4 regions of the Miniimonas sp. S16 genome follow, and region 4 is predicted to be linked to each of the others. Evidence: predicted binding sites of a transcription regulator. Region 4 holds the regulator's gene; each other region holds the start of a gene.
What was found. Region 4 encodes HrcA, which represses chaperone genes, less so after heat shock. Its sites were predicted from a motif close to TTNGCACTCGNNNNNNNCGAGTGCNAA; they were not measured.
Positions count from the first base shown of each region.

Region 1: a site for HrcA is predicted at 3,146-3,172, ahead of groES (co-chaperone GroES). Genes of this name have one in related genera too.
Region 2: a site for HrcA is predicted at 1,560-1,586, ahead of AC3AQ1_RS07780 (Hsp20/alpha crystallin family protein). Genes of this name have one in related genera too.
Region 3: a site for HrcA is predicted at 3,467-3,493, ahead of groL (chaperonin GroEL). Genes of this name have one in related genera too.

Region 1 covers NZ_CM173242.1:2,830,697-2,838,640, reverse strand. The annotation lists gene AC3AQ1_RS12465 (2-hydroxycarboxylate transporter family protein) at 27-329, opposite strand; gene AC3AQ1_RS12460 (ACT domain-containing protein) at 272-859, opposite strand; gene guaB (IMP dehydrogenase) at 992-2,446, opposite strand; gene groES (co-chaperone GroES) at 2,698-2,994, opposite strand; gene AC3AQ1_RS12445 (THUMP-like domain-containing protein) at 3,228-4,493, shown strand; gene AC3AQ1_RS12440 (glutamate--cysteine ligase) at 4,493-5,641, shown strand; gene AC3AQ1_RS12435 (GNAT family N-acetyltransferase) at 5,852-6,517, opposite strand; gene tsaD (tRNA (adenosine(37)-N6)-threonylcarbamoyltransferase complex transferase subunit TsaD) at 6,713-7,807, opposite strand; gene AC3AQ1_RS12425 (malonic semialdehyde reductase) at 7,889-7,944, shown strand, end outside.
Region 2 covers NZ_CM173242.1:1,790,794-1,798,737, reverse strand. The annotation lists gene AC3AQ1_RS07790 (phytoene desaturase family protein) at 1-241, opposite strand, end outside; gene AC3AQ1_RS07785 (hypothetical protein) at 307-678, opposite strand; gene AC3AQ1_RS07780 (Hsp20/alpha crystallin family protein) at 1,050-1,505, opposite strand; gene AC3AQ1_RS07775 (uracil-xanthine permease family protein) at 1,682-3,016, opposite strand; gene AC3AQ1_RS07770 (LppM family (lipo)protein) at 3,181-4,362, opposite strand; gene pgi (glucose-6-phosphate isomerase) at 4,442-6,121, shown strand; gene trxA (thioredoxin) at 6,328-6,711, opposite strand; gene AC3AQ1_RS07755 (MFS transporter) at 6,745-7,944, opposite strand, start outside.
Region 3 covers NZ_CM173242.1:1,241,724-1,249,667, reverse strand. The annotation lists gene AC3AQ1_RS05520 (S9 family peptidase) at 1-333, shown strand, start outside; gene AC3AQ1_RS05515 (HTTM domain-containing protein) at 354-1,286, opposite strand; gene AC3AQ1_RS05510 (hypothetical protein) at 1,268-1,864, opposite strand; gene AC3AQ1_RS05505 (glycoside hydrolase family 15 protein) at 1,874-3,268, opposite strand; gene groL (chaperonin GroEL) at 3,608-5,236, shown strand; gene pulA (pullulanase-type alpha-1,6-glucosidase) at 6,212-7,944, shown strand, end outside.
Region 4 covers NZ_CM173242.1:525,155-533,098, forward strand. The annotation lists gene AC3AQ1_RS02390 (alpha/beta hydrolase family protein) at 1-424, opposite strand, end outside; gene era (GTPase Era) at 658-1,611, opposite strand; gene ybeY (rRNA maturation RNase YbeY) at 1,619-2,071, opposite strand; gene AC3AQ1_RS02405 (PhoH family protein) at 2,068-3,102, opposite strand; gene dnaJ (molecular chaperone DnaJ) at 3,099-4,211, opposite strand; gene hrcA (heat-inducible transcriptional repressor HrcA) at 4,281-5,360, opposite strand; gene AC3AQ1_RS02420 (DUF3097 family protein) at 5,459-6,373, shown strand; gene AC3AQ1_RS02425 (DUF2189 domain-containing protein) at 6,440-7,615, opposite strand; gene hemW (radical SAM family heme chaperone HemW) at 7,799-7,944, opposite strand, start outside.

The sequences.
Region 1 (7,944 bases), 1.4 Mb from region 4:
GCCTCGCGGCCGCCCTCACCGGCGACTCAGAGCGTCATGACGAGGAGCGAGGACACCGCGATGACCGTGGTGACCCCGCCGAGCCGGGTCGAGATCTGCGCGAACGGCATGCGCACCATGCGCTGCGAGGCCGAGAGGATCGCGACGTCGCCGGTGCCGCCGAGCCCGGAGTGGCACACCGTCACGAGCGAGGCGTCCACGGGGTACATCCCGAGCCACCGGCCGACGAAGAAGCCGGTCGCGGCCATCGTGAGCACGACGGCCGCGCACGTCAGCACGTAGCCCGGCGTGAGGACGGAGAGCACGCCGTCGAGCGGGATGTAGAGCATGCCGAGGCCGACGAGTCGTCGGTGAGCACGGCGACCGCGTTGCGCTTGATCGCGTAGTCCCAGACGCGCTCGGGGTCGGTCGCGATCGCGGCGCTCACGCGGGCCACGCCCGGCGTATACGCGATGGACAGGTCGTCCCGCGTCTCTAGCGCGAACGACGGCGTGACCCGGATCTTGCCGCCCTCGTGCAGCGCGAACGTCTTGTCCGCGACGTCGAGCAGCGTGACGCCGCGCACCGCGCGGACCGCCTCGACGACCTCGGTGCCGTGCGCCTCGTCGCGGCACAGCACGTCGATCGTGCGGGTCACGGCGGGGCCGTTGCGATGGTGGGCGTCGATCCGGCCGAGGTTGGCGCCGGTCGTCCCGATCGCGGTGGTGAGCCGGCCGAGGGTGCCCGGGTCGAACGCGAGCTCCACGCGCAGCGTGAGCGTGTAGGCGGCCGACGGCGACGCGAGCGTCGGCGCAGCGGCGGATGTGGGTGTGCTGGTGCTGGCAGCGCCGACAGTGGCGCTGGTGATGGTGCTGGTCATTCCCCGGTCCTCTCCGACGGGTCCGACGTGTCGTCGGTCGTGACCAGCGTGGGCGCCGGCGTGAGCCAGGTCACCGGTCGTAAGGAGAGGCTGCGGAGCTTGTGGTCGCGGGTCAGCACCCGCCGCGGAGCGTCAGCGCCGCGCGTAGTTCGGCGAGTCGGCCACCATCTGCACGTCGTGCGGGTGGGACTCCTTGAGCCCGGCCGGGGTGATCCGGACGAACTTGCCGCGGCGCTGGAGCTCGGGCACGGTGCGCGCGCCGACGTAGAACATCGACTGGTGCAGTCCGCCGACGAGCTGGTGCGCGACGGCCGCGAGCGGGCCGCGGTAGGGCACCTGGCCCTCGATGCCCTCGGTGATGACCTCGTCGTCGGGCACGTCGCCCTGGAAGTAACGGTCCTTGGAGAAGCTGCGCCGGTCCCCGCGCGACTGCATCGCGCCCAGCGACGCCATCCCGCGGTAGCGCTTGTACTGCTTGCCGTTGACGAACACGAGGTCGCCCGGGCTCTCGTCGGTGCCGGCGAGCAGCCCGCCCAGCATCACCGACTCCGCGCCGGCGACCAGCGCCTTGGCGATGTCGCCCGAGTACTGCAGCCCGCCGTCGCCGATCACGGGGACGGCGGCCTCGCGGCAGGCGAGCCACGCCTGGTAGATCGCGGTGACCTGCGGGACGCCGACGCCCGCGACGACCCGGGTCGTGCAGATCGAGCCGGGCCCGACGCCAACCTTCACGGCGTCCACGCCGGCCGCCACGAGCGCCGCGGCGCCCTCGCGGGTCGCGACGTTGCCGCCGATCACCTGGACGTCGCGGGTGGCCGGGTCGGACTTGAGGCGGCGCACCATGTCGAGCATGAGGCGCGCGTGGCCGTTCGCCGTGTCGACGACGAGCACGTCCGCGCCGGCCTCGACGAGCGCCGTCGCGCGCTCCCAGGCGTCCCCGAAGAACCCGACCGCCGCACCGACGAGCAGGCGGCCGGCGGAGTCCTTCGACGCCATGGGGTACTGCTCGGACTTCACGAAGTCCTTGACCGTGATGAGGCCCGCGAGCAGGCCGTGCTCGTCGACGAGCGGGAGCTTCTCCACGCGGTGCTTGGCCAGCAGCGCGGCGGCATCCTCGCGCGCGATCCCGACGGGTGCGGTGACCAGCGGCGACGCCGTCATCACGCCCCGTACCCGAGTCCCCTCGAACCGGTCGCGGGGCACGAAGCGCAGGTCGCGGTTGGTGATGATGCCGACCAGCGTACCGTCGGGCTCCACGACGGGCAGGCCCGAGACGCGGTACTGGCCGCACAGCGTGTCGAGCTCGGCGAGCGTCGCGTCCGGGCCGACCGTGACGGGGTCGGTGATCATGCCGGACTCGGAGCGCTTGACGAGGTCGACCTGACCGGCCTGGTCGGCGATCGGCAGGTTGCGGTGCAGGATCCCGATGCCGCCCTGGCGCGCCATCGCGATGGCCATCCGGGACTCGGTCACCGTGTCCATCGCCGCAGACAGCAGCGGGATCCGGATCGAGATCTCGCGCGTGAGGCGCGTGGTGGTGTCGGCGTCGGACGGGATGACGTCCGTCTCGCCCGGGAGCAGCAGCACGTCGTCGTAGGTGAGGCCGACGAAGGAGAACTTGTCCTCGACGGACTCGGCGGCGGGGGCGCCGAGCGGCGCACTGGCGAGGGTGGACGAGGCGGGGGAAGCGTCGGTGACCGTCACCTGGTCATCCTAGTCGCCCGCGTGTCGGCGACCCTCGTACGCCCGGGTGGCGCGGGCCACACGGGGCGCACCCGGACGCGACGGGGCCCCGGACGCGCGATGCGTCCGGGGCCCCGTCGAGTGCGGGTCGAGCCCTACTTCTCCACGACGGCGAGCACGTCGCGCGCCGAGAGGATGAGGTACTCCTGGCCCGAGTACTTGACCTCGGTGCCGCCGTACTTGCTGTAGATGACGATGTCGCCGACGGCGACGTCGACCGGGATCCGGACGCCCTTGTCGTCGACGCGACCGGGGCCAACGGCCAGGACCTTGCCCTCCTGGGGCTTCTCCTTGGCGCTGTCCGGGATGACCAGACCGGACGCCGTGGTCTGCTCGGCCTCGAGCGTCTGGACGACGATCCGGTCCTCGAGCGGCTTGATGGAGACCGACACGTCGGACCTCCCCTTCCGTGATGAAAGATGACGATGGGTGAGGCGCGCCGCCCACGGCCCGTCCGCCGTCGCGGGGGTCGGCCGAGTGTGTCCGTCGCACCTGGTTCCACAACCTCGCGGTTGCGGTGCCGCCGTCCACTCTAGGAACGCGTTAGCACTCGGTCAAGGCGAGTGCCAGACGCGTGTCACACCGCGGGTGCCGCCGCGCGCCGGCGGTAGGGCAGGATCGCCCCGTGGACCCCGCGAGCATCGCCCCCCTGCTGGAGCCCGCGGGCTGGGCGCTGCTGGCGGAGCTGCCGCCGTACGACGCCTCCTCGAGCCTCGCGCTCGGCACCGCGCTGCGGGCCTCGGGCCTGGACGCCGACCTCGTCGCGGCCGCGCTGACCCAGTCCCGGCTGCGTGCGAAGGCACGGGCCAAGTTCGGCGACCTCGCCCGCGACATGCTCTTCACGCCCGAGGGACTCGAGCAGGCCACCCGGCTCCCCGTCGCGGCGCGGCACGCACACCGCTTCCGCACGGCCGGCGCGACGTACGTCGCCGACCTCGGCTGCGGCATCGGCGCCGACGCGATGGCGCTGGCGGGGATGGAGCTGCGCGTGCTCGCCGTCGAGCGGGACCCCGCGACGGCGCTGGTCGCCGGGATCAACCTGCGCGCCCTGCCCGAGGCGCGGGTCTGGCAGGGCGACGCGTTCGACGCCGACCTCACCGGCGTCGACGCCGTCTGGGCCGACCCGGCCCGGCGCACGACGAGCGGCGCCCGACTGCACCGGCTCGCGGACTACAGCCCCGCCGTCGAGCGCCTGCTGGCGCTGCGCACGACCGGGCCGCACCCGGTGGGCATGCTCGGCCTCAAGCTCTCCCCCGCGCTCGCGCACCGCGACATCCCGGTCGACGCGCGCGCGGAGTGGGTGAGCGTCGGGGGCGACGTCGTGGAGACCGGGCTGTGGTTCGGCGACCTCGCGCCCGAGGGGCCGGGGCGGACAGCGCTGCTGCTCGCCGTCGACGGCGTGCACGTGCTGGCCGAGCGAGGCGACCCGAGCGCGCCGGTCACGCCGGCGCCGACGGGTCCGCTCGGCGCCTACCTGTACGAGCCCGACGGCTCGGTGCTGCGCGCGGGCGTGGTGCACCGCGTGGCCGAGGAGACAGGCACGCACCTCATCGACCCGAGCATCGCGTTCCTCACCGGCGACCACCTGCGTCCCACGCCCTGGGCCACGGCGTTCCGGGTGCTCGACGCGATGCCGTTCTCGCTCAAGCGCCTGCGCGCCTACCTGCGCGAGCGCGACGTCGGGACGCTGGAGATCAAGAAGCGCGGCAGCGCGCTCGATCCCGCGAGACTGCGCGGCCAGCTCTCGCTTCGTGGCCGCGCATCCGCCACGATCGTGCTCACCCGGGTCGCGGGCGAGCAGCGCGTGCTGGTGGTGGAGCGCGTGGGTGATCGCCCCGAGCCGCTCGAACGGCCCGACATCCGACCCGACGACGAGAGAGGGGACGCCTGATGGCTCAGCCCGTGCGGATCCCGTTCGCGTCCTCACGCCGCGGCACGATCGGGCTGGAGTGGGAGCTCGCGCTCGTCGACGTCGACTCCGGCGACCTGCGCCAGGTCGCCTCGACCGTGCTCGACGCGCTCCGCCCGCCCGAGGCGAGCGAGCACCCCTACGTGAAGCAGGAGCTCCTGCTCAACACCGTCGAGGTGGTCTCGGGCGTCAACGAGACGGTCGACGGCGCGGCGCGCGACCTCGAGCGCGCGATCGGCGAGATCCGCGCGGTGACGGACCCGCTGCGCGTCGAGCTCATGTGCGCGGGCACCCACCCGTTCGCGCGCTGGAACCAGCAGAAGGTCACCGACAAGCAGCGCTACGCCACGCTCATCGACCGCACCCAGTGGTGGGGCCGGCAGATGCTCATCTACGGCGTGCACGTGCACGTCGGGATCGAGGACCGCGACAAGGTGCTGCCGATCATGCGCGCGCTGCTCACGGTGTTCGCGCACCTGCAGTCGCTCTCGGCGTCCTCGCCGTTCTGGGGCGGGGACACCACGGGCTACGCCTCGAACCGCGCGCTCATGTTCCAGCAGCTCCCGACGGCGGGCCTGCCCTTCCAGTTCCCGTCCTGGGCAGAGCTGGAGCAGTACGTGGGCGACATGCAGCACACCGGCGTGATCGACGACTTCACCGAGGTGCGCTGGGACATCCGGCCCTCGCCGCGGTTCGGCACGCTCGAGGTGCGGATCTGCGACGGGACCCCGACGATGCTGGAGCTGCGCGCGCTCGCGGCGCTGGTGCACTGCCTCGTCGAGCACTTCTCCAGCGAGCTCGACGCCGGGCGCGAGCTGCCCACGATGCCGACGTGGTTCGTCCAGGAGAACAAGTGGCGCTCGGCGCGCTACGGCATGGACGCGATCGTCATTCTCGACGCCGAGGGCAACGAGGAGCTCGTCACCGACTCCGTGGCGGGCTGGCTCACGGTGCTCGCACCGGTCGCGGAACGGCTCGGCTGCGCCGAGGACCTCGACGGCGTGCGCACCATCCTGCGCAAGGGCGCCTCCTACCAGCGGCAGCGGGCGGCCGCGCGGCGGGCCGGCGGGAGCCTCGGCGCGGTGGTGGACTCGCTCGTGCGCGAGATGCGCGCGGGCCGCCCCCTCTAGCTTCGCGAGAGGAAGTCCGTCCTTTCGCGAGAGGAAGTCCGTCCTTTCGCGAGAGGAAGTCCGTCCTTTCGCGAGAGGAAGTCCGTCCTTTCGCGAGAGGAAGTCCGTCCTTTCGCGAGAGGAAGTCCGTCCTTTCGCGAGAGGAAGTCCGTCCTTTCGCGAGAGGATCTCTGTTGCCCGCGAGCCCCTCGGCGCGGCCTCGTACGCCGCCTACTCCGCGAGCTGCTCGCGCAGGCGAGCGACGCCGTCGAGCACGATCGGGCCGGCGAGCAGCGCGAGGTTCGCCTCGCGCACCTGCTCCCACCGCGGCCGGGCCATCCGGTAGCCCTGGTTGATCGCGACGCCACCCTCGCGGACGAGCCGCCGCATGCCGTTGTCCTCGTACCCGACGCGGCGCGAGACCGCGTGGGACGCCGGGTTGTCGAGCCAGGCCGCCGACGTCACCTCCTCGGCGCCAAGTCCGTCGAAGAGCAGCGCGAGCATGAGCACGCGCATCCGCGTGCCGATGCCGCGTCCCTGGTGCTCGAGTCCGAGCCACGACCCGGTCTCCGCCGTGCGCATGACCGCCCAGTCGGCGCCGCCCGCGCCCTGGATGCCGACCGGCACGCCGTCGACGAGAACCGCGAGCTCGAGCCGAAGGTCGTCGGGACCGACGCGGCCGCGCGCGGCCCACTGGTAGGCGATCACGCTGCGCGCGACCTGCGTGGGAGTGCCGCGCGTCCACGGAACCGTGAACGGCATGGCGTCGGGCACGTGCACGCCGCGGGAGGCGAACTCGGCGAGGGCGACGAGCAGGTCGTCGTCGATCCACCGCAGCTCGAGGTCGCCGGCGCGGACGCGAACGCCCGCGGCCGGCCAGAGGTCGGTCAGCGACATGGCCCGATCGTGCCACCGGGGCCGCCTCGCTGACACATTGACTGGTCGCCTGCGCACACGGACTGGTCAGAGTTCTCCGCGGTCACCGCGACCTGGGGAAACACCGCCGTCGAGACGGCTCACGGCGATCTGGCCAGTCAATCCGTCGGGGCGACCAGTCAAAGCGTCGCGGAGGGCAGTCCTCAGCAGGCGGCTTCACTCCGCAGGCGGCAGCACCACCGGCACCGAGAGCGACATCTGCGAGTCGACCGCGAGGTCGAGCGGCGACGACGGCAGCCCCGCGCGCACGACGGCGGAGCCCAGCGCCGCGATCATCGCGCCGTTGTCGGTGCAGTAGCGGATCGGCGGGATCCGCAGCTCGACCCCCGCCTGCGCGCAGCGCTCCGCGGCGAGCTCGCGCAGCCGCGAGTTGGCGGAGAACCCGCCCCCGACGACGAGCGTGTCCGCCCCGTGCTCCTCGCACGCGCGCAGCGTCTTCGTCACGAGCACATCGGCCACCGCCTCGGAGAACGACGCCGCCACATCCGCCCGCGAGAACGGCTCACCCGACGCCTCGCGCGCCTCGAGGTAGCGCGCCACCGAGGTCTTCAGGCCCGAGAACGAGAAGTCGTACGGGTGGCGCAGCAGCTCGCGCCCCTTCGACAGGCCGCGCGGGAACGGGATCGCGGTCGGGTCGCCCTCGCGCGCCAGCCGGTCGACGTGCGGCCCGCCCGGATAGGGCAGACCCAGCAGCCGACCCACCTTGTCGAACGCCTCGCCCGCGGCGTCGTCCAGGGTCTGTCCGAGCTCGACGACGTCCGTCGCGATGTCCCGCACGAGCAGCAGCGAGGAGTGCCCTCCGGACACGACGAGTGCGAGGAACCGCTCGGGGAACGGGCCGTGCACGAGCTCGTCCACGGCGGCGTGGCCCACCACGTGGTTCACGCCGTACAGCGGCACCCCGAGGCCGAGCGCGAGCGCCTTCGCGCCCGCCGTCCCGACCGTCAGCGATCCCACGAGGCCAGGACCCGAGGCGACGGCGATCGCGTCCACGTCCGCGAGCGTCACCTCGGCGCTCGCGAGCGCCGCCTCCAGCGTCGGCAGCAGCGCCTCGAGGTGCGCGCGGGAGGCCACCTCGGGCACGATCCCGCCGTACCGGGCGTGCTCGTCCATGGACGACGCGGTCACGTCGGCGAGCAGCTCGCGACCCCGCACGAGGGCCACGCCCGTCTCGTCGCAGGTGGACTCGATGCCCAGGACCAACGGCGGTACCGAGGGGTCGACCAGAGGCTGGACCGGGGGCTGGCTCACGGCAGCCGAGCCTACCCGCGCCCCCTCGTGACCTCGCTCACAGCCCGAAATGACGTGCGCCCACGCGCGCGTTCCCCCGGCATGACCCTCGACCTCCTGGCGCCCGCCGCCCTCGACGACGACGCCCTCGCGCTCCT
Region 2 (7,944 bases), 1.3 Mb from region 4:
GGACGAGGGTGACGTCGAGGTCGAGGTCCCGGGCGATCGTCCGGGGCAGCAGGCTGACGAGGTAGGAGTAGCGCGAGAGGCGCGCGTCCACGCCGTCGAACGGTCGCTCGGACACGGCGGCGCCACCGAGGTGGTCGGCGCGCTCCAGCAGGAGGACGCGCCGACCGGCCCGCGCGAGGTAGGCCGCGGCGGTGAGGGCGTTGTGGCCGCCGCCGAGGACGACGACGTCGTAGCGCTGCACGACCCGAGCGTAGGGCGCCGCCGTCCGGAGGGCGGGCGCTCGAGCCGCCGCGCGGCTCAGGTGGCTCAGGCGGCCGTGGCGGCCAGCACGTAGCGGGCGGCGTCGGCGGCGGCCTGCGGCGTGAGGCGGCGCGTGGTGCGCACCGCCGTCTGCGCGCCGGGCGCGTCGCCGACGAGGTCGCCGTCCGTGTGCACCTCGACGCCCCAGGAGCGGGGCTGGTCGGCGGGACGGCCGGGGCCGTCGTCGACCACGAGGAAGACACGGCGGCCGTCGTCGAGGAACGCGATCGGCACGGGCCGGCTCGCGGTGAGGGTGGTCTCGCCGGCGAGCTCGCCGGCCAGGAGGCTGCGGACGGTCTCGGTGACGGCGAGCACGGCGGTGGCCTCGTCGGTCATGCCGGTGCGGTCGATCGGTCGGAAGGTCGGGATGGTGGTCATGGGTACTGCTCCTTGCGTGCATGCGGCCCGGTCGTCGGGTTCCGAGGAACGCAGCGGGTGCGCGCTCACGACGGCGCAGCTCGCCCAGGTGGGCGGCGCACCGTGCCGGTGACGTCCGGGAGGGGGCACGGCGACGATCCGTCGTCGCCACGCTCCCCGTGGGTGCCGGGCGGGTGCCCGGTCGACTCGTCCGGCCGGTGTGACCACGGCCGTGGACGAGCCGCCCACGTTACGTCATAACGCCGACAAGGGCCAACGCATTCCCGGTGAGGTGGGACGAGTCACGACGGCGAGGGGCCGCCGTCCGGGTGGACGGCGGCCCCTCGGGGGTGCTGCGAGCGCGGCGGGCGTCAGGCCCTGTACGCGGCGACTCAGTCGTTCGCGGGCGCGGCCTCGACGGCCTCGGCCTGGACGACGCCTCCGTCGCTCTGGCCGTGCTGCACCTCGATGCGACGCGGCTTCGCCTCCTGCGCCACCGGGATGGTGAGCGTGAGCACGCCGTCGTGGTAGTTCGCGCTGATCGCGTCGAGCGCGAGACCGCGGCCGACGGTGAGCTGGCGCGCGTAGGTGCCGGTCGGGCGCTCCTTGGCGAGCCACTGCACGTCGTTCGCCTCGGGGGCCGTGCGCTGCGCCCGGATGCTCAGCGTGCGGTCCTCGACGTTGACGTCGATCGTGCCCGGGTCCGCCCCGGGGATGTCGACCGTGAGCACGTAGTGGTCGCCGGACCGGTACAGGTCCATCGGCATCTGCGCGGCGGCGCGGTCGGCGTTGAGCATCTGTCCGACGAAGCGGTCGAGCTCGCGGAACGGGTCGTAGGTCTTGGCCATCTGTCGCTCCTCGTGACGGTGGGACTGCCCCGTGCGGTCCCGCTGATGTCAGTTTTAGCACTCGGTGGCGGTGAGTGCCAAGAGAGTTGAGTCGGGTTCACTCAAGGCGAACGATGGGAGGCACCGATCGAGGTCAGGGCGCCATCAGGCGGCCGGTCGGGACGGACCCGGCCCGGTCAGGGCACCGACGCGGGCGAGGCCGGCTCGTCGTGCGTCCCGCGCCACCGGGCCACGGACCGCATGAGGTGGTACACCGCGAGCGCCGAGAACGTGCCGAGCGCAATGCCCTCGAACGTGAGCTGCCCCGCGCTCCACGTGAAGTTGGCGATCCCGACGACCAGGGCGATCGCCGCCGTCGTGAGGTTGACGGGGTCGGCGAAGTTGACCTTGTTCTGGACCCAGATCCGGGCGCCGAGCACGCCGATCATGCCGTAGAGCACCGTGCCCGCCCCGCCCAGCACGCCGACCGGGATCGTCGCGATGAGCGCGCCGAACTTGGGCGACAGCGACAGCAGGAACGCGGTCACCGCGGCGACGTAGTACGCGGCCGTCGAGTACACCCGCGTGGCCGCCATGACGCCGATGTTCTCGGCGTACGTCGTGGTGCCGGACCCACCGCCGAGGCCCGCGAGGACCGTGGCGAACCCGTCGGCGAAGAGCGCGCGCCCTGCCATGGGGTCGAGGTTGTCGCCCGTCATGGCCGCGACGGACTTGAGGTGGCCGATGTTCTCGGCGATGAGCACGAGCACCACCGGCACGAACAGGCCGAGGACGGCCAGGCTGAACGTCGGCGTCGTGAAGTGCGGCAGCCCGACCCAGGCCGCGGCGCGCACCTCGTCGAACACGACCTCGCCGCGCACCAGCGCGACCGCGTAGCCCACGAGCACGCCGAGCAGGATCGACAGTCGGCCGAGGATGCCCCGGAACAGCACGGTCACGAGCACGACGGCGAGGATGGTCACCAGCGCCGTGACCGGCGCCACCTTGACGTTGTTCCACGCCGCGGGCGCGAGGTTGAGCCCGATCACCGCGACGATCGTGCCGGTCACGATCGGCGGCATGAGCACGTCGATCCAGCCGTGCCCGGCCCAGCTCACCACGAGGCCGACGACGGCGAGCACCGCTCCCGCGACCACCACGCCGCCCAGCGCGCTCGCCATCCCGCCGCTCTGGCTGGCGGCCGCGATCGGCGCGATGAAGGCGAACGACGAGCCGAGGTAGCTCGGCACCCGCCCCCGGGTGATGAGCAGGAACAGGAAGGTCCCGATGCCGGAGAAGAACAGCGTCGTCGCGGGCGGCAGGCCCGTGATCAGCGGGACGAGGAACGTCGCGCCGAACATGGCGACGACGTGCTGCATCCCGATGCCGATGGTGCGCGGCCAGCTCAGCCGCTCGCCGGGGCTGACGACGGTGCCCGAGGCCACCGTGCGTCCGTCGCCGTGCACCCGCCAGCGGAAGGGGTGGTTCGCGGTGGCGTCGGTGGAGGGGCCGGTGGTCGGGCGTGCGGGCATGCGGCATCCAGGGGGGTGACGGGGGGTCGGCAGGGTCGAGCACACCCTAGTGAGGCCGTCGGCCCGACGTCGCCGGAACGCCGCACGGCCCCGGGGCGAGGAGCTCCGGGGCCGTGCGGGTCGTGCGGGTCGTGCGGGTCGTGCGGGGCGTGCGATGGTGGGCGTCAGCTCGACGGCGGGCCCCACGGCTGCGTCGGCGGCTTGGGCTCGCCGTCGGGCTCCGTGGGCGTGGGCTCGCCGTCGGGCTCGCCGGACGTGGGCTCGCCGTCGGGCGCAGCGGGCGTGGTCGGCGCGGTGGGCTCAGCCGGACGGTCCCAGGGCTGGCTCGGCTGCGCCTGCGGCTCGCTCGGCGCGGGGGGCGCGGCGGGACGGTCCCAGGGCTGGCTCGGCTGCGCCTGCGGCGCCGCCGACTCGCTCGGCGCGGTGGGCGCGACGGGCTGCGCAGGCGCCTGCGGCTGCGCCCACGGCGCCGCCTCCGGGCTCGTCGGCGCGCCGGGCACCGCCGGCACGACGCCCGCCCCACCGGCGGCCCCGCCACCGGCGCCCGCGTACGCCCCCGCGTAGGCGGCGGCCGCGTCCGGGCCGCCGTTCTTGCGGTTGCGCAGCACGAACCACACCACCAGCGCGACCACCACGAGGAATGCGAGCAGCACGACGACGATCCAGATCGGGAAGCCACCCGCGGACCCGCCGGCCTCCGCCGTCGCGGTGAGCGCCTCGGTGTAGCTCGTGAGGTCCCACGTCGCGGTGTTGCCGTCGATGTCGGCGCCGGGAGCCTCGAGGACCTTGCCCGGGAAGGTCACCACGATGGTGCCCTCGTCCAGCAGGGTCGCGGGGTCGGCGCCCAGGTCGGTGCCGCTGGAGTCGAGGTCGCCGAGGGTGGAGGTGAAGCTCGGCATCGAGAACGTGATGGTGTCGTCGTCGTCGTTCTTGGTGAACGTGAACGACTGGCCCTCGTCGGTGCCCTGGAACTCGCTCGCGGGCACGTCGTCCATCACTACGCGCATCCCGACGTACTCGCCGTCGTCGATCTGCTCGACGGTGACGCCCTCGGGCGCGTCGTCGGTGCCGGAGGTCATCTGCTGGAGGAAGTCGTCCTTCGACATCCCCATCGTCTCCAGCGCGCTGGTCTGCATCGCGATCTCGAGCGTGCCGGTGACCTCGAGGTCGCCGTTCACGGTGAGGTCGGCGTTGTACTTCATGCAGCCCGCGAGCATCGCCACGGCGGCGATCACGACGGCGAGCCGCGGCACCCGGGACAGGATGCGGCGGGAGCGGGAACGGGGGGATCGGTGCGCGGGTGGGGCGGTCGGGCGGGAGGTGGCGGCACGGGTCAGGGTCGGCACGGGGACTCCTCGGAGGGGGACCAGCAGAACGGAGCAGCATAAGGGACGCTACTGGTCCCGGAGCCCTAGGGTGGGCGCCATGACCTCTCCGATCGACCCCACCACCACTGCGGCCTGGGCGGAGCTGGACGCCCTGCGCACCGCCTTCACCCCGGACCTGCGCGCCTGGTTCGACGGCGACCCGGGCCGGGTCGGCCGGTTCTCGCTGCCGCTGGCGGACCTGCACGTGGACCTGTCGAAGAACCTCGTGACGGACGAGGTCCTCGCCGCGCTCGTGCGCCTGGCCGAGCAGACCGGCGTCGCCGACCGCTTCGCCGCGATGCTCGCCGGCCAGCACATCAACACCACCGAGGACCGCGCCGTCCTGCACACCGCGCTGCGCCGCCCCGCGGGTGCGACCCCGCCGCTCGAGGTCGACGGCCAGGACGTCGACGCGGACGTGCAGGCCGTCCTCGACCGGATGTCCGCGTTCGCCGAACGGGTCCGCTCGGGCGAGTGGGTGGGCGTCACGGGGCAGCGCGTCACGCACGTGGTGAACATCGGCATCGGCGGCAGCGACCTCGGCCCCGTCATGGCCTACGAGGCGCTCAAGCCCTACGCCGACGCGGGCATCGAGGCGCGGTTCGTCTCCAACATCGACCCGACCGACCTCGCGCAGAAGGTCTCGGGGCTCAACGCCGAGACCACCCTTTTCATCGTTGCGTCGAAGACGTTCACCACGCTGGAGACCCTCACGAACGCGCGGCTCGCGCGCGACTGGCTGTGGGAGAAGCTCGGCGCGGCGGGCGCGATCGGGACGTCCGAGGAGGACCGGAGCAACGCCGTCGCGCACCACTTCATCGCGGTCTCGACGGCGCTGGACAAGGTCGCGGCGTTCGGGATCGACCCGGCGAACGCGTTCGGGTTCTGGGACTGGGTGGGCGGGCGCTACTCTGTGGGCTCCGCGATCGGCACGAGCCTGGCGATCGCGCTCGGCCCGCAGGTCTTCCGCGACCTGCTCGCGGGCTTCCACGCCGTCGACGAGCACGTGCGCACCACGCCGCTCGCGCAGAACGTGCCGGTCCTCATGGGCCTGCTCAACGTCTGGTACGTCAACTTCCTCGGCTCGCAGACGCACGCCGTGCTGCCGTACGCGCAGCAGCTGCACCGCTTCCCGGCCTACCTCCAGCAGCTCACGATGGAGTCGAACGGCAAGTCCGTGCGCTGGGACGGCTCGCCGGTCTCGACCGACACCGGTGAGGTGTTCTGGGGCGAGCCCGGCACGAACGGCCAGCACGCCTTCTACCAGCTCATCCATCAGGGCACGCGGCTCATCCCGGCGGACTTCATCGCCGTCGTGAACCCCGCCTACCCCCTGCGCGACGGCGAGCAGGACGTCCACGCCCTCTTCCTCGCCAACTTCCTCGCGCAGACCAAGGCGCTCGCGTTCGGCAAGACGGCCGAGGAGGTCGAGGCCGAGGGCACGACGGGCGCGCTCGTCGCGGCGCGGACCTTCGCGGGCAACCGCCCCACGACGTCGATCTTCGCGCCGGCGCTCACGCCGTCGGTGCTGGGCCAGCTCATCGCGCTGTACGAGCACATCACGTTCACGCAGGGCGTGGTCTGGGGGATCAACTCCTTCGACCAGTGGGGCGTGGAGCTGGGCAAGAAGCTCGCCCTGGAGATCGCGCCCGCGATCGAGGGCGACGACGCCGCGCTCGCCGCGCAGGACGCCTCCACCCAGGCGCTCATCGCCTACTACCGCGAGCACCGCGTGTAGTCACGCGAGCCGCGCGCTCAGACAGCGAACGACGGCGCGAGAACGGCCCTCCGCGACCAGAACGGCCCGCTGGGGGCCGTCCTCGTCGCCTCGGGCCGTTCTCGCGCCGTCGTGCGTCGTGCGGGTGGTGCGCTGCGCCGTCGTCCTGGTGAGGGTGGCGGTGCAGGTGGTGCGAGTGCGACTCGGTCGCGCTCGGCTCGGGCGCGTCAGGCCTGGTCGGCCGCCGCGCTCGCCTCCTGCTCGGCGATCTGGCGCCGCACGTCGTCCATGTCGAGCGCGTTGACCTTGCCGAGGAGGTCCTCGAAGGCCGCGGGCGGCATCGCGCCGGCGTTGCGGTAGACCAGGATCTGGTCGCGGAAGACCATGAGCGTCGGGATCGACGTGATCTGCGCCTGCGCGGCCAGCGCCTGCTGGTCCTCGGTGTCCACCTTGCCGAAGACGATCTCGGGGTGGGACTCCGAGGCCTTGCTGAAGGTCGGCGCGAACTGGCGGCACGGGCCGCACCACGAGGCCCAGAAGTCGAGCACGACGGTGCCGTTCTCGCTGATCGTGCTCTCGAAGTTCTCGGCCGTGATCTCGATGGTGGCCATGCGTGCTGCTCCTGTCTGCGGGATCGGGCTCCGCTACGACGTCGGGTGTCCATGCGCGTCAACGCCGAGCGGTGCGTCGGCATTCCGCCGGGCCCGCATCGTCCAGCCCGCGCCGAGCGTCACCACGACGGCGACGACGCCCGCCCCGGTCGAGACGAGGAAGCCGGTGTGGGAGCCGTGCGCGTCGATGAGCGGACCCGCGATCGCGGACCCCGCCGCGACCCCGACGCCGAGCGCCGTGCCCACCCACGTGAGCCCCTCGGTGAGGCGCGTGCCCGGCACGATCTCCTGCACGAGCGAGTTGCCCGAGACCAGCGTCGGGGCGATGGACAGCCCGACCACCACCATGACGCCGGCGAGCATGACGAGCGACGTCGTGAGGAAGAAGAGCGAGACGCCGACGGCGAGCACCACCGTGCCGATGCTGAACCGGCGCCACAGCGGGCTGGACCAGCGCCGCGCGCCGTACACGAACCCGCCCACGAGGGAGCCGGCCGCGAAGCACGCGAGGATCACGCCCGACAGGCCCTTGTAGCCGGACTCCTCGGCGAACGCGACGGTCGAGACGTCGGTCGCGCCGAAGATCGTGCCCATGCACACGAACACCACGACGAGCACGAGCATCCGGCGGTTGCGCAGCAGGGACTGCCGGGAGCCCGCGCTCGCGGCGTCGACCCGGCCGCTGGGCGGCGGCTCGGTGGCGCGCTGCGCGAGGAACGCGTAGCCGCCCAGCACCGCGGCGACGATCGCGACGGCGAGACCGGCCGCCGGGTGCACCCCGGTCGCGAGCACGGTCGCCAGGACGGGGCCGACGACGAACACGACCTCGTCGAGCACCGACTCGAGCGCGTAGGCGGTGTGCATCTCGTCGTGGGTGTCGGTCACGGCGTTCCACCGCGTGCGCACCAGCGAGCCCATGCTTCCCAGCGACGCACCGACGACGACGGCGAGCACGAGCAGGACGGGGACGGGCGCCATCGCGTTCGCCGCGAGGGCGAGGGCGGCGAGCGCGGTCATCGAGATCGCGATCGCCGGGCGCATGACACGCGCCTGGCCGTAGCGGTCGATGAGCTTGGCGATCTGCGGCGCGGCGACCGCCTGCGCGACGACGAACACGCCCGAGACCTGTCCGGCGAGTCCGTAGGAGCCGTACAGACGCTGGTCGGACAGCATGAGGACGATGCCGATGCCGACCATGGAGATCGGCAGGCGCGCGAACAGGCCGGCGAGGGA
Region 3 (7,944 bases), 720 kb from region 4:
GACCCGGTGAGCTTCGAGGGCTCGAGCGACATCGGCTGGTTCTTCGGCCTGCGCTACCTCGGCGAGGACGCCGACCGCGTCGCGGCGCAGAGCCCGATGGCCCGGATCGGCGACGTCGTGACGCCGACGCTGGTCATTCACTCCGAGCAGGACTGGCGGTGCCCGGTGGAGCAGGGGCAGCGCTGGTTCGTGGGGCTGAAGCGGCGCGGCGTGGAGGCGGAGCTGCTGCTGTTCCCGGGCGAGGGGCACGAGCTGTCCCGGTCGGGGCGGCCGACGCACCGTCGGCAGCGGTTCGAGGCGATCCTGGACTGGTGGTCCCGCTACCTCGCCTGAGCCGTAGCACCCGTCAGGCGTCAGCGACGCGCGAACCGGCGCACGAACGGCAGCCGTTCGAGCGGCAGGAACGCGGCCCAGCACACCACGGTCGGCAGGAAGTGGATGCCGAGCGACAGGTACGTCATGAGGTGGAAGAACAGGAAGACGCCGATCATGAGGTACAGCCACCTCCCGCGCAGCCACAGCACCACCGGTGAGGCGAGCTCGAGCAGGAACAGCCCCCACTGCCCGATCACGAGCAGCCACGGGTAGTCCAGCGTCCACCGGATGAGCGCCGACCCGCGTCGGGTGATCGCCCAGACGAACACCGCCGAGCTGGGCCAGCCCCACAGCGAGCCGGCGCGCAGGATCTTGAGCACCGCCGACCCCACGTACGTAGCGACGACGGCGAGCTGCACGCTGCGCAACGCCCACCCGGCCGCCTCGCTCGGGCGCGTGTCGCCGAGGGTGGCGCGGCCCGCCGTCGGGAGCACGGTGATCGCGACCATGATCGCGAGGTGGTCGTGGCTGACGTAGCCGAAGCCCATCGAGTTGAGCATCCAGACCCAGAACGCGCCCGCGAGGAGCCAGCCCGTCGTGCGCTGCCAGCGGCCCGCGAGCACCGCGGCGATCGCAGCCGCGACCAGCGCGAGGATGCCCCACCTCAGAGCGATCGCGACCTCGGGCGTGAGCGGCGGCAGGTGCAGCGCGCGGGCCAGCCACGTCGGGCGGTACAGCTCGGGCACGTAGGAGTGCGCCACCACGCTCGCGCGGATCCAGAGGATCTCCAGCGGCAGGAACGCGTAGAGGAGGATCCGGAACACGGCGAGCCGCGCCCGGGGCACGGGCGCGACGAACCAGCGCACGACGGCGGAGGCTCGCCCCCGCGGCTCGCTCGCCTCGGCCGGGGGTCGGCTCGCCGCCGACTGGTGGCTCGCCGTCGTGCCGCCCATCACGGCTGCACCTGCCACTCGGCGAGCGTCTCGATCGTCGGCTCGCCCACGGCGCGCCCGTTCTCCAGCTGCGTGACCGAGCGGCGCAGGTAGAGGACCTCGGGCTGCGGGCGGTCCGGCCGCAGCTCGGCGTAGGAGTCGGCGATCTGCTGGAGCAGCGACGGGTCGTCGATGAAGCGGCCGAGCTGTCCCTCGATCTCCCCGCGCTGGATGCCCGTCGACCCGGCCGACAGCCCGAGCGTGCGCGGCTGCGTCTCGCCCTCGAACAGGGCCTCGACGTAGACCGACCGGATCGTGCCGTTGACGTCCTTCGGCGCGCCGTACTGCGAGAGGGAGCCGAGCGGCCAGAAGTCGTCGGTGTCGACCACCTGCGCCGTCGCGAGGACCCCGAGCACCGCGGCGGTGGCGACGAGCCGCCAGATCAGTCCTCGGCGGGGGAGCCGGTCGACGGGCTCGGCGGGCGCCGTCGACGGCCCTGCCTGCTCGACGGCCGGCTCGCCGGCCGATTCGCCGTCGGGCTGGCCGCCGGCGCGCTCGGGCCCGACCGTGGCCCGTCCGCGGGCCCGGTCGGCACTCTCGCGGGCGGTCCGGGACACCGCGCCAACCTAGCGCGCCGGCAGCGCGCAGGCCGCGAGAACCACGGTGGCCGCGGTCCAGGCCAGGGGTGCGACCTCGGCCGGACTACCGTCGGCGAGCACCTTCTCGGGCAGCGCGCCGGAGGCGGTCCGGTGCTGCTCCAGCCAGGTCAGGAGGTCGGTCGCGAGGTCGACGTCGCCGGCGCTCGCGGCCGTCAGGGCGAACAGGCTCGTCTGGGGCGTCCACGAGACGCCGTCCTGGCGCCATGCCGCGCCGGGCGCGAGGCCACCCGCGGGGCGGGCCAGCGCGGTGAGACTCGCCCGCCACGCGTCCTCGACCCCGTCGACCGACGCGTTGAACGGCGGCAGCAGGAACGCCACCGAGGCGTCGAGCGCGTCGAGCGCCGGCCCGGAGGTGCCGTACCGGCGGAAGCCGGGTCCGAACGCGCGCTTGACGGCGTCGCTCACCTCCCCGGCGCGCGCCGCCGCCGCGTCGGCCACCTCGGCGCCGACGACGTCGCCCAGGCGCGCCGCCGCCTCGAGCCCGGTGAGCACGGCGCCCGCGGTGCCGAGCGTGAGGCGCTGCTCGGGCAGCTCCCAGTAGTCCGACGACGCCGGCGGGAGGACGTCGCCGTCGCCCGGGTCGGTGACGGCGAGCAGGTGCGCCGTCGCGGCGGAGGCCAGGGGCTCGACGGCGACCCGCGCCGAGGCGAGCGCTGCGGGGGAGTGCTCGCGCACCCGGGCGAGCACGCCGTCGGCGGCCCAGAGGACCCAGCCGACGCCGTCGAGCTGGTCCTCGCGGGCGTCCGGCACGCCGTCGCCCGTGGGCAGGTAGCGCGCGGCGAAGGCGCCGTCGGAGCGCTGGACGCCGGCGAGGAAGGACAGGACGGCGAGGGCGTCGTCGGTGTGGCCGGTCTCGGCGAGCGCGAGGGCGGCGAACGCGGCGTCGCGCGGCCAGACGTAGCGCCACGGGCTCGACCAGCCGGCGACGAGCGCGCCGGGTGCGGCGGGTGTGCCGTCCGGGGACGTGGGCGCGAGCAGGACGTGCAGGTCGAGCAGTGCGCCCTCGACGAGGTCGGCGAAGGCGCCGGGGCTCTCGCCGTCGGGGGAGCACGTGGTCCCGGCCTCGAGCCACGCGCGCTGCTGTGCGGCGAGGGCCGCCGCGGCGGGATCGGTCGCGGCCGCCTCGGCGAGGACGCGGGAGCCGGGGGAATAGGTCGCGCCGGTTCCGGCGGGGACGGCGTGCACGACGCCGTCGGCGGAGACCGCGAGCCCGTCCTGACGCAGCGGGGTGGTCGCGAGCGTGGCGACCCCCGAGGTCGGCGCGATCGACGCGAGGGCCGCGAGCACGGCGCACACCGCGACGCCGCGCCGCTGGCGCGCGTCACGTCCCCCGGGGCCCCCACGCCCCGACCCGCCGGCCATCGGGCCACGGTAGTCCCGCCGTCGGGCCCCCGCGTGCCGACTCGCGCCGCTTCCCGCCGCACCCGGCCTCGGGAGCGTGCGCTCGCCGTCGGGAGCCGTGTGCCGACTCGCGCCGCTTCCCGCCGCACCCGCCTCGGGAGCGTGCGCTCGTCGTCGGGCCCTGCTTGCACTCGGGAGGGGAGAGTGCCAATAATGGCGTTAGCACTCTCGCCGTGAGAGTGACAACAAGGCCGGTACCGATGAGGCGCCGCGCCGGGCGGGACATGACCGCCCGGGGTGACGTCGTCCGTCGCGGGCATCGCCCGGCCACCACCCCTCACACGGAGGATCTACAGCCACATGGCCAAGATCATTGCCTTTGACGAGGAGGCCCGTCGCGGCATGGAGCGGGGCCTCAACCGCCTCGCCGACGCCGTCAAGGTCACCCTCGGCCCGAAGGGCCGCAACGTCGTCCTCGAGAAGAAGTGGGGCGCCCCCACCATCACGAACGACGGCGTCTCGATCGCCAAGGAGATCGAGCTCGACGAGCCGTTCGAGAAGATCGGTGCCGAGCTCGTCAAGGAGGTCGCCAAGAAGACCGACGACGTCGCGGGCGACGGCACCACCACCGCCACCGTGCTCGCCCAGGCGCTCGTGCGCGAGGGTCTGCGCAACGTCGCCGCCGGCGCCAACCCGATCGCCCTCAAGCGGGGCATCGATAAGGCCGTCGAGGCCGTCACCGAGGCCCTGCGCACGCAGGCCAAGGAGATCGAGACCAAGGAGGAGATCGCCGCCACCGCCGCCATCTCCGCCAACGACCCCGCGATCGGCGAGCTCATCGCCGAGGCGATCGACAAGGTCGGCAAGGAGGGCGTCATCACGGTCGAGGAGTCCAACGCCCTCGGCCTCGAGCTCGAGCTCACGGAGGGCATGCGCTTCGACAAGGGTTACCTGTCGGCGTACTTCGTGACCGACCAGGAGCGCCAGGAGGCCGTCCTCGAGGACGCCTACGTGCTGCTCGTGGAGTCGAAGATCTCCACCGTCAAGGACCTGCTCCCGCTGCTGGAGAAGGTCATCCAGTCGGGCAAGCCGCTCGTCATCATCGCCGAGGACGTCGAGTCCGAGGCCCTGGCGACGCTCGTGCTCAACAAGATCCGCAACATCTTCCGGTCCGTCGCCGTCAAGGCGCCCGGGTTCGGCGACCGCCGCAAGGCGATGCTGCAGGACATGGCCATCCTCACCGGTGGTCAGGTCATCTCCGAGACCGTCGGCCTCACGCTCGAGAACGCCGACCTGTCCCACCTGGGCCAGGCGCGCAAGGTCGTCGTCACCAAGGACGAGACCACGATCGTCGAGGGCGCCGGCGACGCCGAGCTCATCGAGGGTCGCGTGCAGCAGATCCGCGCCGAGATCGAGAACTCCGACTCCGACTACGACCGCGAGAAGCTCCAGGAGCGCCTCGCGAAGCTGGCCGGCGGCGTGGCGATCATCAAGGCGGGCGCGGCCACCGAGGTCGAGCTCAAGGAGCGCAAGCACCGCATCGAGGACGCCGTGCGCAACGCGAAGGCGGCCGTCGAGGAGGGCATCGTCGCCGGTGGTGGCGTCGCTCTCATCCAGGCGGGCAAGGTCGCGTTCGAGGGCCTGTCCCTCGAGGGTGACGAGGCGACCGGCGCGAACATCGTGTCCGTGGCCATCGACGCTCCGCTCAAGCAGATCGCCGTCAACGCCGGCCTCGAGGGCGGCGTCGTGGCGGAGAAGGTCCGCAACCTGCCCTCCGGCCACGGCCTCAACGCCGCGACCGGGGTGTACGAGGACCTCCTCGCCGCCGGCGTGAACGACCCGGTCAAGGTCACGCGTTCCGCGCTGCAGAACGCCGCGTCGATCGCGGGCCTGTTCCTCACCACCGAGGCCGTCGTGGCCGACAAGCCGGAGAAGGCTCCGGCCGTCCCGGCCGGTGGCGGCGACGACATGGGCGGCATGGGCTTCTGAGCCTCGTCGCCTGAGGGCGCTGACTGAGGGGCCGGTTCGTCGGTTCCTCGGGCGGCTCCTCTCGCCTCACGTACGACGCACGACGCACGACGGCGGGCGGTCACCTTCGGGTGGCCGCCCGCCGTCGTTTGTACGGGCGGCGCCAGAGCCACCTGCTCCCACGCGCGACACCGCTGGCTCGGCGCGCCGCCCCGGGGGTGGTCACCTGGGGTGGTCCACCGCAGGGTGGCTCACCGCGCCACGGGCCCTGGCTGACCTGCACCGACGCCGGCGGCCCCCTGAGGTACGCCGCGGCCGGTGGCAGCGGTCTTGCCGCGTGTGGGGTGGAGGTGGCGGTGGCCGTGTCCACGTGGGGCGCGCCGCGGGGGTCGTGGCCGCGTGTGGGGTGGACGTGGCGGTGGCCGTGTCCACGTGGGGCGCGCCGAGCGGGTCGTGGCCGCGTGTGGGGTGGACGTGGCGGTGACCGTGTCCACGTCGGACGCGCTGAGCGGACCGTGGCCGCGTGTGGGGTGGACGTGGCGGTGACCGTGTCCACGTGGGGCGCGCCGGCGGGGTCGGGGGCGAGGGCGCCGCGAGGGCGACGGCACGCGCTCCGAGACTCCGTTGCAACTCGCGCAACGTCGAGATGAAAACGTGATGTCGTGTGAGCGCTTCCACCGCTCACGCGGCGGTCGCTAGTCGTGTGCAAGTGCTCGACACAGCGTCATACGTGCTGCAAGCAGTTCACTTTCTTGTCGTATCCGTGTGTCCCGGGTCACAATTGGGGAGGCTCGCGAGAGGCGATGACGCCTCCCGCGGGCCACGAAGCGCCGGGCCGACTGACCCCGACCACGGCGCTGCGCGCAGCACCGGCACGACCCAGCACCACCGTTCCACCGGACACCTCCAGCACCATCCGCACCACCCGCACCACCCGCACCACCACGAGCAACACCCGCACCACCCTGACCCGACGACGAGACCAGGACCTGACCCGTGCGCACCTCGAGCCCCACCCCGCTCCCCGCCCGCCGCCGCATCGCGGCGTTCGCCGCCCTCGCGCTCGTGCCCACCGGCCTCGGCGCCGTGGCCGCGCCGGTGATCGCGGCCCCCGCGACCGGCACCACCGCCGAGGCCGTCACGCCCACCGCCGACGGCGACCGCACCTTCACTCTCGTCGGCAGCCTCCAGGACGAGCTCGGCTGCCCGGGGGACTGGCAGCTCGACTGCGCGGCCACCGCACTGGCCCCGACCGGCGTCGCGAACCAGTACGCCGCCGACTTCGAGGTCCCGGCCGGCACGTACGAGTACAAGGTCGCGGTGAACAACGCGTGGGACGAGTCCTACGGCAAGGAGGGCGGCAGCGACAACGCGCCACTCACGGTCGCCGGCCCGACCACCCTGCGGTTCACGTTCGACGACGTCACGCACCGCACGGGCCTGACGCCCCTCGACCTGGGGGGCGACTACACCGCGGCCGACGACGCGCTCGTCGCCGCCCCCGTGCGCCAGCAGGGCGCGGGCGAGCAGTTCTACTTCGTGATGACCGACCGGTTCGCCAACGGCGACACCAGCAACGACACCGGCGGCCTCACCGGCGACCGCCTGACCACCGGCCTGGACCCGACCGACAAGGGCTTCTACCACGGTGGCGACATCGCCGGGCTGAGCGACCAGCTCGACTACATCGAGGGGCTGGGGACCACGGCGATCTGGCTCACGCCGTCGTTCATGAACCGTCCGGTCCAGGGCGAGGGCGCCAACGCCTCGGCCGGCTACCACGGCTACTGGATCACCGACTTCACCCAGATCGACCCGCACCTCGGCACGAACGAGGAGCTCGAGGCGTTCATCGACGACGCGCACTCGCGCGACATCAAGGTCTACTTCGACATCATCACGAACCACACGGCGGACGTGAACTCCTACGCCGAGGGCCAGTACGGCTACGTCGAGCAGTCGGCCGAGCCCTACCGGGACGCCGACGGCAACGCCTTCGACCCCGCGACCTACGCCGGCACGAACGACTTCCCCGAGCTGGACGCGGCGACGTCGTTCCCGTACACCCCGGTGATCGCCCCCGAGGACGCGAACCTCCGCGTCCCGAGCTGGCTGAACGACCCGACGCTCTACCACAACCGCGGCAACTCGACCTGGACGGGCGAGTCGGTCACGTACGGCGACTTCGACGGCCTCGACGACCTCATGACCGAGCACCCGCAGGTCGTCAACGGCTTCATCGACGTGTACGACGCGTGGGTCGACCTCGGCATCGACGGCTTCCGCATCGACACCGTCAAGCACGTCAACACCGAGTTCTGGAAGACGTTCACCGCGGCCGTCTCACAGCACGCGGCGGACCAGGGCCGTCCCGACTTCTTCATGTTCGGCGAGGTCTACGACGCCGACCCGACGAAGCTGAGCCCGTACGTGCGCACCACCGACATGGACTCGGTGCTCGACTTCTACTTCCAGCAGCAGGCGGTCTCCTACGCGTCGGGCAACTCCGCCAACGCGCTCGCCGCGCTGTTCGCGGGCGACGACTACTACACGACGGCGAGCACGTCCGCCTCCGCGCTGCCCTCCTTCCTCGGCAACCACGACATGGGCCGGGTCGGCTACGCGGTGCGCGGCACCGACGACCCCCTGCAGCGCTCGCTCCTCGCGCACCAGCTCATGTACCTCACGCGCGGCCAGCCGGTCGTCTACTACGGCGACGAGCAGGGCTT
Region 4 (7,944 bases):
ACGCGACGCTGCGCTCGTAGTCCGCGGCCATCGCGACGTAGTCGCGCTGCGCCGTCGAGTAGGTGTCCAGGCGCTTGCTCGGGGACACGGCGACCACGCCCGCGCTCGCGAGCGCCTGGGCGTGCGCCGAGAACGACTCGGCCAGGCCCGTCCCGGCGCCGTGCAGGAAGACGACGGCGGGCGCCGGCTCCGTGAGCCCGACGGGCTCGACGACGAGCACCTGCGTGGTGGCGCCGTCGAGCTCGACGTCGACGAGCTTGCTCGTCGTGTCGTACCGCCCGAGCGTCGCCTCCGCGCTGCTCCCGTCGACCGCGACCGAGGCGGTCTCGGGCACCACCGACGTCGTCACGAGCTCGGGGTCCCACCGCGGTCCGGCCGCGAAGCCCACGACGGCGAACAGCAGCACCGCGACGACGGTCGCCACCGCGACACGCACCCAGGCCGGGCGCGTGCGGACCGCTCGCCGGTCGGCACCGGGCTCACCGTCGCGCGCTGCGCCCTCGGGGGGGTGACCACCCGGGGCGGGCTCGCCGTCGCGCGCTGCGCCCTCGGCGGGGTGACCACCCGGGGCAGGCTCGCCGTCGCGCGCTGTGCCGTGGTGCGCCGACGCGCCGTCCGCGCGGGCGTCGACCGGTGCGTCACCGGGTCGAGCGGGCACTAGAACCCCAGTCGCTGCAGCTGCTTGGGGTCGCGCTGCCAGTCCTTGGCGACCTTGACGTGCAGGTCGAGATACACCCGTGCCCCGAGCAGCGCCTCGATGCCCTCGCGCGCACGCGTGCCGACCTCGCGCAGGCGGGCGCCCTTGCGCCCGATCACGATGGCCTTCTGCGAGTCGCGCTCCACGAAGACGGTGACGTGCACGTCGAGCAGGTCGAGGTCCTCCGGGCGCGCGTTCGGGCGGCGCGGGCGGGTCTCGATCTCCTCGACCACCACGGCGAGGGAGTGCGGCAGCTCGTCGCGCACGCCCTCGAGGGCGGCCTCGCGGACGAGCTCGGCGATCATGACGTTCTCGGGCTCGTCCGTGAGCTCGCCCCGGGGGTAGAGCGGCGGGCTCACCGGCAGGTGCGAGCACAGCACGTCGGCCACGACGTCGACCTGGTAGTCCTCGAGCGAGCTCACCGGCACGATGTCCGCGAACCCACCAAGGCCCTCGCCGAGCTGCTCGATCGCGATGAGATGCTCCACGAGGCGAGGCTGCGGCACGGTGTGGGCCTTGGTGGCGAGGGCGACCACCGGCGTGCGCACGTCGGTGAGCATGCGCGCGATGAACTCGTCACCCGGTCCGACCTTCTGGTCCGCGGGCATGCAGAAGCCGACGACGTCGACCTCGGCGAGGGTGCCGAGCACGAGGTCGTTGAGGCGCGTGCCGAGCAGGGTCCGCGGTCGGTGCAGGCCCGGGGTGTCCACGAGCACGAGCTGGGCGTCCTCGCGGTGCACGATGCCGCGGATCGTGTGCCGGGTGGTCTGGGGCCGCCCGGACGTGATCGCGACCTTCGTGCCGACGAGCGCGTTGACGAGCGTGGACTTGCCCGCGTTGGGGCGCCCGACGATGCACGCGAAGCCGGCCCGGTAGGTCTCCGGGTGCTCGGGGCGGTGGTAGTCGAGCGTCATGCCGGCCTCACCGACTCGCCAGGAACGTGAGCAGGAGGCGGCGCTGCAGGTCGAACATCTCGGTGCGCTCCTCCTCCTCGGCGTGGTCGAAGCCGAGCAGGTGCAGGATGCCGTGCGTCACGAGCAGGAGCATCTCCTCCTGCGCCGAGTGGCCGGCCTCGCGGGCCTGCGCGGTGGCGACCTCGGGACACACGACGATGTCGCCGAGGATCCCGGGATCGGACGGCTCACCCTCGGTGCCGGGGCGCAGCTCGTCCATGGGGAAGGACATCACGTCGGTCGGGCCGGGCTCGTCCATCCAGCGCACGTGCAGCTCGGTCATGGCCGGGACGTCGACGAAGATGACCGACAGCTCGGCCTGCGGGTGCACGTGCATCTGGTCCAGCACGTACCGCGCGAGCGCGGCGAACTCGAGCTCGTCGATCTCGTAGGCGGACTCGTTGGTGATCTCGGTGCTCACGGTGTCCTCCTGCCGCGACGGTCGCCGCGCGGGTGGTCGGCGCCCTCGCGGCGCACGGGACGTTCGCCCGCGCGCGCGACGTCGTCCCACTTCGCGTAGGCGTCGATGATCTCGCCGACGAGGCGGTGGCGCACGACGTCAGCGGAGGTCAGCCGGCAGAACGCGATGTCGTCGATGTCGTGCAGGATCTCCGAGACCACGCGCAGGCCGGACTGCGTGCCACCGGGCAGGTCGACCTGGGTGACGTCGCCCGTCACCACCATCCGCGAGCCGAACCCGAGGCGGGTCAGGAACATCTTCATCTGCTCGGGCGAGGTGTTCTGCGCCTCGTCGAGCACGATGAACGCGTCGTTGAGGGTCCTGCCCCTCATGTAGGCCAGCGGCGCGACCTCGATCGTGCCCGACGCCATGAGCCGCGGGATCGAGTCCGGGTCGACCATGTCGTGCAACGCGTCGTACAGCGGCCGCAGGTAGGGGTCGATCTTGTCGTTGAGCGTGCCCGGCAGGAACCCGAGCCGCTCCCCCGCCTCCACGGCGGGGCGCGTGAGCAGGATCCGCGCGACCTGCTTGGCCTGCAGCGCCTGCACGGCCTTCGCCATCGCGAGGTAGGTCTTGCCCGTGCCGGCCGGGCCGATGCCGAACGTCACGGTGTTGCGGTCGATCGCCTCGACGTACTCCTTCTGCCCCACGGTCTTGGGCCGGATCGTGCGGCCGCGCGAGGACAGGATGTTCATCGTCAGGACGCTCGCGGGCGACGTCGGCGCGGGCGAGCGCAGCATCGCGATCGCCCGCTCGACGGCGTCGGCCGTGAGCGGCTGGGACGCGCGCGAGACCTGGGCGAGCTCGTCCACGAGGCGCTCGGCCAGCGACACGTCGGCGGGCTCGCCCTCCAGGGTGACGACGCTGCCGCGCACGTGCACCGACAGGTCGGGGAACCCTCGCTCGAGCGCGCGCAGCACCTCGTCGCGCGGGCCCAGCAACGAGCGCATGTCGACGTCGTCGGGGACCGTGACCTGGTGGGCGACCGTCATGAGCGACCCGCCAGCTTGTCCCGCAGGCGGGAGAACATCCCGGCCCCGACCGGCGCGAGCCGCGCCTGCGGCTGCTCCTCGCCGCGCAGCGCGGCGAGCTCGCGCAGCAGCTCCTCCTGCCGCTCGTCCAGCCGCGTCGGCACCTGGACGTCGAGGTGGACGTGCAGGTCACCGCGCCCGTGGCCGCGCAGCCGGCCCATGCCCTTGCCGCGCAGGGTGATGACGTGGTCACCCTGGGTGCCGGGTGCGATGTCGACCTCCTGCTCGCCGTCGAGCGTGTCGAGCGAGACGACCGTGCCGAGGGCGGCCGCGGTCATCGGCAGCGAGGTGGTGCAGTGCAGGTCGTCCCCCCGACGGGTGAAGACGGGGTGGGGGTGCTCGCGGATCTCGACGTAGAGGTCGCCGGCGGGGCCGCCGCCGGGGCCGACCTCGCCGTGCCCGACGAGCTTGATCCGCGTGCCGTTCTCGACGCCGGCGGGCACGTCCACGGTGATGGTGCGGCGGGTGCGCACGCGCCCCTCGCCGGAGCACTCGGGGCACGGCTCGGGGATCGTCGAGCCGAAGCCCTGGCACGCGTCGCAGCGCGCCTGGGTCATGACGTTGCCGAGGAAGGAGCGCGCGACGCGCTGGACCGATCCGCGGCCGCCGCACACCTGACAGGGGCGGGGCGAGGTGCCGGGCCGCGCGCAGGAGCCGTGGCACGTGCCGCACACCACGGCGGTCTCGACCGTGATCTCCTTGCGCGCGCCGAACGCCTCCTCGGCCAGCTCGAGGTCGAGCCGGACGAGCGCGTCCTGCCCTCGGCGGGCGCGCGGCACGGGGCCGCGTGCGCTGCCGCCGGCGGCCGCGCCGAAGAACGTCTCGAAGATGTCGGAGAACCCGAAGGCCCCCGCACCGGCTCCGCCGGGGCCGCCGCCTGCGTCGTACATCGCGCGCTTGTCCGGGTCCGACAGCACCTCGTGCGCGGCCGTGACCTCCTTGAACCGCTCCGCGCCGGCCTCACCCGCGATGTCGGGGTGGTACTGCCGGGCGAGCTTGCGGTAGGCGCGCTTGATCTCGTCCGTGGACGCGTCGCGCGAGACGCCGAGGACCTCGTAGTAGTCAGTCACGTGGGTGGTTCATCCTCGTTCGGGGATCTGGGTGGTCAGTGCTGGGACGAAAGGCGTGGGTCGCGCCGGTCACGGCGTGACGATGCGCGAGAGGTACCGCGCGACGGCCCGGACGGCCGCCATGGTTCCCGGGTAGTCCATCCGGGTCGGTCCGAGGACGCCGAGGAACGCCAGCGCGTCCCCGCTGCCCTCCCCACCGTACGGCGCGGCAACGACAGACGTCTCCGCGAGTCCGGTGTGCCGGTTCTCCGCGCCGATCCGGACCGCGACCTCGCCGTGCTCCTGGCGCAGCGCGTCGGCGTCCGCGGCCATCTCGGCGAGCAGGCGCATGAGGACGACCTGCTCCTCGAGCGCCTCGAGCACCGGCGAGATCGTGTGCGCGAAGTCGAAGCCCGACCGCGCGAGGTTGGCCGTGCCGGCCATGACGATGCGGTCCTCGACCTCCTCTAGGAGCGTCTCGCCCACCACCGCGGCGAGGGCCTCGACCAGCGGCGCGAGGCGCGGCTCGACGTCGTCCGCCACCGCGGCGAGCGCGACGGCGAGCTGCGGCATCCGCCGACCGGCGGCGGCCGCGTTGAGCCTCGCCCGCAGGTCGGCGACGACGCCCTCGTCGAGCGCGGTCGTGGCGGTCGCGTCGTGCGCGGCGCCGGCGGACGGGACGGTGAGGGTGCGCTGCTCGACCCGGCCGCTGTCGGTGATCATCACGACCAGCATCCGGTCCGCGCCGAGCGGTACGAGCTCGAGGTGGCGCAGCGCCGAGCGGCGCAGCGAGGGGTACTGCACGACGGCGACCTGGTGGGTGAGCTGCGCAAGCAGGCGCACCGTGCGGCTCACGGCGTCGTCGAGGTCGACCGAGGCGCTGAGGAAGGACTCGATGGCCCGGCGCTCGGGCGGCTGGAGGGGGCGCAGCGACGCGAGGTGGTCCACGAACACGCGGTAGCCGGCGTCGGTGGGGATGCGGCCCGCGGAGGTGTGCGGCTGCGCGATGTAGCCGGCCTCCTCCAGCGCCGCCATGTCGTTGCGGATGGTGGCCGGCGACACGCCGAGCTGGTGCCGCTCGACGAGCGTGCGCGAGCCGACCGGCTCCCGCGTCTCGACGTAGTCGGACACGATGGCGCGCAGCACGTCCAGGCGCCGATCCGCTGCCATCGTCCCCTCCCAGGTCCGCTCACCGCAGGCGACGCAGCCCGCGCCGCCGTGGCACTCGACGTGCCAGAGTGCTAATCCTACGCCGGTATGGTCCGCGGGTGCCCCCGCGCGACCCGCTCCGACCCGACCTCTACGCCGCCGACGTGCTCGCCGCCGACGCCCCCGACCGCGTGCGCGACCCCCGGGTGCGCACGGGCAGCCGGAAGGTCACCCGGGACGAGCCCGCCGTCGCCGGCCTCGTGGTCGAGGACGTCACGACCGGGTACGTGGGCGCCGTGCTGCGCGTCGAGCGCACCAACGGCGGGGACGTCGTCGTGCTGGAGGACCGCCGTGGCGCCCAGCGCTCGTTCCCGCTCGGCGCGGGGTTCTGGGTGGACGGCGCGCCCGTGCGCCTCGTCCGTCCGCCGCGCCCCGCGGGCGCCGGGGGTGCCACCGGACGGGCGCGGACCGCGTCCGGCTCGCTCGCCGTCGCCGGTGCCCGCGCGCGCGTGGCGCGCGCCTCGCGGATATGGGTGGAGGGCAAGCACGACGCCGAGCTCGTCGAGCGCGTCTGGGGCGAGGACCTGCGCCTCGAGGGCGTCGTCGTGGAGATGCTCGACGGCGCGGATCACCTCCGCGAGGTGCTCACCGACTTCGCCCCGGGCCCCGAGCGCCGGGCCGGCGTGCTCCTGGACCACCTCGTCCCGGGGTCGAAGGAGCGTCGGCTCGCCGACGACACCCTGCGAGCCCTCGGCGGGCGGGCCGCCCACGTCCTCGTGCTGGGCCACCCGTACGTCGACGTCTGGCAGGCGGTGAACCCCGACCGCGTGGGTCTCACCGCGTGGCCCCACGTACCGCGCGGCACGGACATCAAGGTGGGCACGCTCACCGCCCTGGGCTGGCCGCACGCGACCCAGGCCGACGTCGCGCGCGGCTGGGCCCGCATCCTCGGGCGCGTGCGCGACTACCGCGACCTCTCCCCCGCGCTGCTCGGCCGGGTCGAGGAGCTCGTCGACTTCGTCACGGCTCACTGAACGCCGAACGCCGGCCCCGCGATGCGGGACCGGCGTTCGTTCGTGTGACCGGGGGCGGTCGCCGGCTCAGGCCGCGGCGACCTGGCCGCCGGACAGGCGGCGGTACAGGTACACCGTGGCAAGGCCGGCGAGCGGCACCGTGACGAGCAGGCCGACGCCGCACACGAGCGCACCGACCACGTTGAGCAGGTAGGTCACGACGATGAGCAGCAGCGTCTGCGCGGGGTTCTGGATCGCCAGCGTGGCGGCGGACCGGATCCCGGAGATCGCGTCCTGGTTGCGGTCGACCACGAAGTACAGCGCGAAGACCGTGAAGAACGCGACGGCGATCGAACCGATCACCGGGACGATCGAGAGCACGGCGGACACCACGGCGATCAGCAGCACCGCGAGCAGCGCGGCCCCGATGTTGCGGAACGTGAAGAACGTCCCGAGCGCCGGGCGCTGACCGTCCGCGATCGTGAGGTAGCCGTTGATGAGGCCGATCTGGGCGAGGAAGACGGCCGCGAAGACGAAGAAGTACAGGACGATCGAGCCGAAGACGCCGAACGCGGCGGCGACGTTCACGCCGTCGGACGTGTTGTAGCGCGTGGTGCCGAACAGGCCCGCGACGGCGAACCCGACGAGCGCGATCGCGATGATCACCAGGTACCACAGGACGTGCGACCCGATGAGCACGCCGGCGTTCTGGCCGAACTTCTTCCAGCCCCAGCCCAGTGCGCTGCCGATGTCGGCGGGCTGCTGGTAGCCGCCCGCGTAGCCGGCCTGCTGGGAGCCGTACCCGTACTCGGGGGCCGGCGGCGGCGTCGGGAACCCGCCCGAACCCGGCGGGGGCGTGTAGCCCGCGTCGGAGGACTGCGGGTAGGCACTCGACGGCTGCGGGGGCGCACCGTAGGGCGACGGCGGCTGGCTCGGCGCGCCGTAGGGCGACGGCGGCGTCGGCTGGCTCGGCGCACCGTACGCGGGCGGCGGCGTGGGCGCGCTGGGTGCGCCGTACGGCGACGGCGGCGTCTGGCTGCCGTACGCGGGCGGCGCGCTGGGCGGCGGGGTGTCCGACGGCGTGGCGCCCCAGCTCGGGGCGGACGGCGCGGACGGCGCGGGGGCGGACGGCGCCGGCGGGGTGGTCGGCGCGGGCGAGTCGCCCTCGGTGCCACCCCACGCAGGCGGCGGGGGCGCGGGCGTCGAACCCTCACCGTCCGGCGCGGTGGGCTTCTTCTCCTCTGGAGCGTTGGGCTCGCTCATCGATGACGTCCTCTCGATCTGTCGTGCGCTACGGCCCTCGAGCAGCCGTGTCCACGCGGGCGGCGGTCACCGCACCTGTCAGCGAAGCGGTACGCCCCAGGAGTGTCAAGCAGGCGCCCGGCAGTCCCATGCACCCGGCCACCCGAGACCCGGCTCCCGGTCACGCGATCGCACGGGCACGGCTCAGGTCAGGCGGTGCACCACGGTGTCGGCGAGCAGGCGTCCACGCAGCGTGAGCACGAGCCGGTCGGCGTCGGTGCGGACGGCGAGGCCGTCGGCAACCAGGCCCTCGACCGCCTGCCGCGAGAGTGCGCTGACCGGATACCCCT